Puniceibacterium sp. IMCC21224: one gene and its partner. The protein of the gene in region 1 interacts with the protein of each later gene in a pairwise test. Links are inferred from orthologs where the notes say so. Each region holds a gene or a part of one and is shown in the gene's direction. Other genes may lie near its edges. The genes, in order: ctaD and IMCC21224_RS19165.

Region 1 (3,283 bases):
CGCTCTATACGGCGGGCACCTCGGCCAAAGCATCAGATCTGGTCGATCCGGATCGTTTTCCGGTCCATACAACCCAGCGCGGCGGACAATACACCTATCACGGCCCGGGCCAGCGTGTGGCCTATGTGATGCTGGACGTGGGCAACCGCGGTCGCGATGTGCGCCGCTTTGTTCAGGATCTTGAGGCTTGGGTGATCTCAACCCTGGCCGAATTCAATCTGACCGGCCATATCCGCGAAGGCCGCGTCGGTGTCTGGATTGAACGCCCGGATCGTCCGGCGACCGTCAACGGCGACATCGCCGAGGACAAAATCGCCGCCATCGGTATCCGTCTGCGCAAATGGGTCAGCTTTCATGGCCTGTCAATCAACGTCGAGCCGGATCTTGAACATTTCGACGGCATCGTCCCGTGTGGAATCACCGACTACGGCGTCACCAGCCTGGTAGATCTGGGCCTGCCCGTGACGATGGCGGATGTTGATATCGCCCTGCGCCGCAGCTTTGATACGGTCTTTCCTGCCCTAACACAGTCAGCCGACGCAGACTGATCCCCCGTCACGATGGCGTGCGACCTGTGTCCCGGCGCCCACCCCCCCCATGACACCTCCCTCACGGGATACTGCGTCGCGTCTGCAAGGCCCTGCGACAAAAATGTTCGCTCTGCGGCAAAAGCGGTCATTGCCCGTGACGTGCGCAAGTTCTAGAACGTGTAACAGAGAACACTCAAGCGCGGCGGTCCTCCGTCTACGCCCAAATTATCACCTTCGAGGAGGCACACATGGCAGACGCCGCCATTCACGGCCACGATCACACGGATGAGCGTGGATTCTTTACCCGCTGGTTCATGTCCACAAATCACAAGGATATCGGCATCCTGTACCTGATCGTTGCAGGTCTGGCCGGTTTCGTTTCTGTCGCTTTCACCGTCTACATGCGGCTGGAGCTGATGCACCCCGGCGTGCAGTACATGTGCATGGAAGGCGCGCGCTTCTTTGCCGCCGCCGTTGCGGATTGTACGCCGAACGGCCACCTCTGGAACGTGCTGATCACCGGTCACGGCATCCTGATGATGTTCTTTGTGGTCATTCCGGCCCTGTTCGGCGGTTTCGGCAACTACTTCATGCCGTTGCAGATCGGCGCGCCTGACATGGCGTTTCCGCGCATGAACAACCTGTCGTTCTGGATGTATGTCGCGGGCACCACCATGGCGGTCTGTTCGGTCATGGCTCCGGGTGGCAACGGTCAGGCTGGCTCGGGTGTCGGCTGGGTGCTGTATCCGCCCCTGTCGGTGCGCGAAGGCGGCCTGTCGATGGACCTCGCCATTTTTGCGGTTCACCTGTCAGGCGCATCGTCGATCCTGGGCGCGATCAACATGATCACCACCTTCCTGAATATGCGCGCCCCCGGCATGACCCTGTTCAAGGTGCCGCTGTTCTCGTGGTCTATTTTTGTCACATCGTGGCTGATTCTGCTGTCGCTGCCGGTTCTGGCGGGCGCGATCACCATGCTGCTGACCGACCGTAACTTTGGCACCACCTTCTTCGACCCGGCAGGCGGGGGCGATCCGATCCTCTACCAGCACATCCTGTGGTTCTTTGGCCACCCGGAAGTGTACATCGTGATCCTGCCCGGTTTCGGTATAATCAGCCACGTCATCGCGACCTTCTCGCGCAAACCGATCTTTGGCTATCTGCCGATGGTCTGGGCGCTGATCGCCATTGGCGCGCTGGGTTTCGTGGTCTGGGCGCACCACATGTACACCGTGGGTATGTCACTGACGCAGCAGAGCTATTTCATGATGGCGACGATGGTCATTGCGGTCCCCACAGGGGTCAAGATCTTTAGCTGGATCGCGACCATGTGGGGGGGCTCGATCGAGTTCAAGACACCGATGCTCTGGGCCTTTGGTTTCCTGTTCCTGTTCACCGTGGGCGGCGTAACCGGCATCATCCTGTCTCAGGCAGGCATCGACCGGGCCTACCATGACACCTACTATGTCGTGGCGCACTTTCACTATGTGATGTCGCTGGGCGCGGTCTTTGCGATCTTTGCGGGGATCTACTTTTACTTCCCCAAGATGACCGGCAAGATGTATCCTGAATGGGCAGGCAAGCTGCACTTCTGGGCCATGTTCATCGGTGCGAACATCACCTTCTTCCCGCAGCACTTCCTAGGTCGTCAAGGCATGCCGCGCCGCTACATCGACTACCCCGAGGCGTTTGCCACCTGGAACTATGTATCGTCGCTGGGGGCGTTCCTTTCCTTCGCTTCGTTCATCTTCTTCATCGGGGTGATGGTCTGGACACTGCGCAAAGGTGCCGCCTGCACCCAGGCCAACCCCTGGAACGAATACGCGGATACCTTGGAATGGACCCTGCCGTCGCCGCCGCCCGAGCACACGTTCGAGCAGCTGCCAAAACAGTCTGACTGGGACAAGGGCCACGCTCACTAAGCGTCCGCTTCGCCCCTTCACAACACCGGAAAGGCCCCGCCATTGTGCGGGGCCTTTTAGCATTTGGCTGATCATTGATAAATTTTGACGTCGACGCGAAACGGACTTGCTTTGACATCGACGGCGCGCCCAAATCACCGGATGCTGATCCGCTTTGCCGCACTTGCCGATATCCACGGAAATGCTGACGCCCTGCGCGCCGTGCTGGCGGATATTGACGCGTTTGGGGTAAGTGATCTTGTGGTGTTGCGCGATCATTTCAGCGGCCCACTGGATGCCGCTGGCACCGCGACGCTGCTGCACAGCCGCCAGCTGAGCGCGATCCGCGGTAACCATGACCGCTATCTGATCGAAACCCCACGCCATGAGATGCATCCATCCGACGCGGTCGCCTATGATCAGCTGTCAACGCGTGACCTGAGTTGGCTCCGCAGCCTGCCCGCGACATTGACCATTGATGATATCCTGCTCTGTCACGCGACCCCGACGGATGACGAAACCTACTGGCTTGAAACTCTGACGCCCGACGGCACGCCACATGCCGCCCCTCTGAATCTGATCACGCCACACGTGACTGACCTACCCCACAGCCTGATTCTCTGCGCCCACACACACGTTCCGCGCAGTATCCGAATCCCCGACGGGCCATTGATTGTGAACCCCGGCAGCGTCGGCTGCCCGGCATATGATGACATCCACCCGGTGCCTCATATCATGCAGACCGGCACTCCCGACGCCTCATATGCACTGCTTGAACGCGGCCCGGGCGGCTGGCACGCGACGTTCCGTACCCTGCCCTATGACGCCAGCCGCATGGCAGACGCCGCCCGT
Region 2 (3,153 bases), 2.2 Mb from region 1 along the record:
ATGCGTGGGGTCAAGATACGACCGGGCACGATTACGTTTGCAGTCACGCCATCACGCGCGACTTCGGAGGCAAGGGTTTTGGACCATCCGACTAGTGTGCTTCGCAATGAGTTTGAAATTCCAAGATTAGGAATTGGGGCAACGACGCCCGATGATGTCGACGTAATGATGCGTCCCCATTTTCTGCCGCGCATTCCTGGAAGAACCCGATCCGAGATGCCAATGACAGACAGCACCATGGCATCGAACTGCGTACGCCAAGAATTGAATTCCTGGCCCTGAACTTCGCCCGGAGGCGGGCCACCAGTTAGCGCCACGAGGATGTCGATTGGCCCAAGCTGCGATTCGACCGTGGCCACATTTTCGTTGATCTGGTCTAGATCAGCCAAATCCCAGGGAATTACGATCGAACTTGAGCCAGCCGCCAAAACCGCTTCTGACGTACGTGTGGCAGCTTCTGCATCCCGATCGGCGACGGCCACATTGGCACCTTCAGCGGCGAGGCACGCAGAAATGGCCGATCCCAAGCCACCTCCACCACCCAGAACCAGCGCTGTTTTATCTGTCAGTCCTAAATCCATCTACTTGATGTCCTTTTAGTTGGTGCTGGTTTCGCCCGCCAATGCGCCAGAGCCTCACGAGCGAGTCACACAGCCGAAGGAAACCTTGTCGACGACCCAACATCGGTGAAGGTCATTCGTCAAAGGACTATTAAGAATAATTACTTTTCCAGAAGGGAATATGATCGCCCGATTTTAAATTCTCTAAAGGAATGTGTCGCCGAAAAATATTTCCTTTGACGCAATATCCCTCGCCTGATCATTTGCTGACAACGTGGAGGACGACCAATGACGAAGATATCTACCCGGCTAGGCCGAATTGCTCCCTCGCCGAGCATTGCCGCCATGAGCCATGCTCGCGGTCTTATCGCAAAAGGTCGGGACATCTGTGACTTGACGGCTGGCGAGCCGGACTTCGACACACCTAAGCATATTCTGCAAGCGGCCGCCGAGGCTATGTCCGCGGGAGCGACTCGGTATACTCCGCCCGGCGGAACTGCGGCCCTCAAACAAGCAATTGTGGAGAAATTCTTCCGGGAGAACAGGTTGAAGGTGCGACCCGATGAGGTGATCGTCGGAGCCGGCGCCAAGCAAGTCATTTTCAATGCAATGGCCGCCACACTTGAGCCTGGAGATGAAGTTGTGGTCGTGGCTCCCTATTGGGTGTCTTATCCTGACATCGCGCTTTATCACGGGGCCAAGCCTGTCGTCGTCGAAACTTTTGCCAGCGACGGTTACCGGATCGATCCCGACAGATTGCGCCGGGCTCTGACCCCCAGAACGCGATGGCTGATGCTGAACTCTCCCAACAACCCGACGGGAACGATGATCGACATTGAAACGATGCAGCAGATCGGCGGGGTGCTGAGGGACCATCCCTCCGTAATGGTTATGACTGATGAGATCTACGAGCATATCCGCTTCACTGACCGCGCTGCGGGCTCGTTTGCTGCGGTAAACCCTGATCTTGCCGACAGGGTGCTGACTGTGAATGGTGTCTCCAAGACCTACGCCATGACGGGATTCAGGATCGGCTACGCCGCGGGCCCGTCGGATCTGGTTGCTGCCATGGCGAAGTTGCAATCGCAAAACAGTGGCAACCCGGCGGCGGTGAGCCAGGAAGCGGCGCGGGCGGCGCTTACCTCCGGCCTCGATTTCCTGCCCCAATGGGTCGACGCATACAGAGCGCGTAAGAACCTTGTCGTACAGCGATTGTCTAGCGTACCCGGCCTATCGGTATTTGAACCCCAAGGGGCGTTCTATGTCTATGTTGGATGTTCTGAATGGATTGGGTGCGCCGGTCCTTCTGGACGGGTTCTCAGCGACGATTCAGCCGTGGTGATGGAGCTGCTGGATCACGGGGTAGCAAGCGTGCAGGGATCAGCTTATGGCGTCAGCCCGGCCTTCCGACTTTCGATTGCAAGCGGCATTGACGTTCTCGCGGCAGCCTGCGACCGTCTGGCTGATTTCGCGGGGCGTCTGAAACAGTGACCTGCGACGCCATGCTCTGGCTACGGAGCTCAACGGAGAGCGTGCGGTAGATGATCACACTCAAGCAACTGGAAGCTATTTATTGGGTGGCCAAGCTTGGGGGTGTTGGAGAAGCGGCGCACCGTCTGAACACCACGCAATCGGCAATCTCGAAACGCCTCCAAGAAGGTGAATATGCCTTGGGTGTCGACATTTTCGACCGCAACGGTAGGCGAATATTGCTGACCGAGGATGGCACCCGCCTGCTGCCACAAGTCTCCGAAGTTCTCTACCAACGTGATCGGTTAATGGACGCTGTCCACCCGCAACACGACATTCGGACGCTGCGACTTGGCGTCACAGAGCTAACTGCCATCACTTGGCTGCCCCGGCTGCTGACCAGAATTCGCGAGAGCTATCCAGGCGCGACCGTAACACCTGTGGTCGACGGATCAATTTCGCTGATGCAAAAGCTACGCGACGGAAGCGTGGACGCAGCGATCGTTCCCAATGCATTCGAGACGCGGGAGATCGAGACTACGGTGCTGTCGACCGTGGAACTTAAGTGGCTGCGGGCGCCAACGTATGCTCCCGGATTGGAAACCCTGACCCCGGAAGAATTGCGCCACCGGACAGTGATCGGGCAACGCGATGGATCGGGCTTGGGCTCAATGGTCGAGGCTTGGTTGACCTCTTTGCGGGTCACGATCGACAATGAGATCTCGACATCCAGTTTCTCAGCCCAGTTGGCCCTGACCCTGTCAGGGCTCGGGATTGCCTATCTTCCCGCACGCATCTGCGAACATTTCGTACAGTCCGGTAGACTCGTGGCTCTGCAGTCGTCTCCACCTTTGCCCCCAATACCTTATGGTATCCACTATCTTAAGAGCGCGGGCGACGACTTTCTTCGGCATGTGGTGACGCTTGGATCGGAATGCTGCGACTTCGACGCCGGGAACATAGGGCTACCCTGAAATTCTCCCGGAAAACATTCCTTTTGGCGATATCTGAATTTCCTTAATGTCGCTCGCTTCATATTGAGATTTCTCTGATGCTGGCTAGGGGCGCAGGCCCCGTACCCATAATCACACAGGGAATACCATGATCAAATTTCTAAAAGGCT

The links.
Region 2: the proteins of ctaD (region 1) and IMCC21224_RS19165 interact in binary tests that used the Escherichia coli proteins (3 or more experiments, as listed by UniProt). The link is inferred for Puniceibacterium sp. IMCC21224 from one-to-one orthologs.

Annotation. Positions count from the first base shown.
Region 1 is NZ_LDPY01000001.1:1,889,276-1,892,558, reverse strand. Bases 160-3,115 are described here. They hold ctaD (cytochrome c oxidase subunit I), read left to right. Parts: upstream 160-778; coding sequence 779-2,452; downstream 2,453-3,115. Other genes in these bases: IMCC21224_RS08660 (metallophosphoesterase), read left to right, coding at 2,564-3,115; lipB (lipoyl(octanoyl) transferase LipB), read left to right, coding at 160-548. Outside these bases: more of lipB, read left to right, coding at 1-159; more of IMCC21224_RS08660, read left to right, coding at 3,116-3,283. UniProt on the Escherichia coli protein: Cytochrome bo(3) ubiquinol oxidase is the terminal enzyme in the aerobic respiratory chain of E.coli that predominates when cells are grown at high aeration.
Region 2 is NZ_LDPY01000001.1:4,092,749-4,095,901, reverse strand. Bases 124-2,949 are described here. They hold IMCC21224_RS19165 (pyridoxal phosphate-dependent aminotransferase), read left to right. Parts: upstream 124-848; coding sequence 849-2,051; downstream 2,052-2,949. Other genes in these bases: IMCC21224_RS19160 (LysR family transcriptional regulator), read left to right, coding at 2,102-2,949; IMCC21224_RS19170 (SDR family oxidoreductase), read right to left, coding at 124-581. Outside these bases: more of IMCC21224_RS19170, read right to left, coding at 1-123; more of IMCC21224_RS19160, read left to right, coding at 2,950-3,004; IMCC21224_RS19155 (TAXI family TRAP transporter solute-binding subunit), read left to right, coding at 3,132-3,153. UniProt on the Escherichia coli protein: Shows aminotransferase activity with methionine and histidine as substrates, and to a lesser extent also with phenylalanine.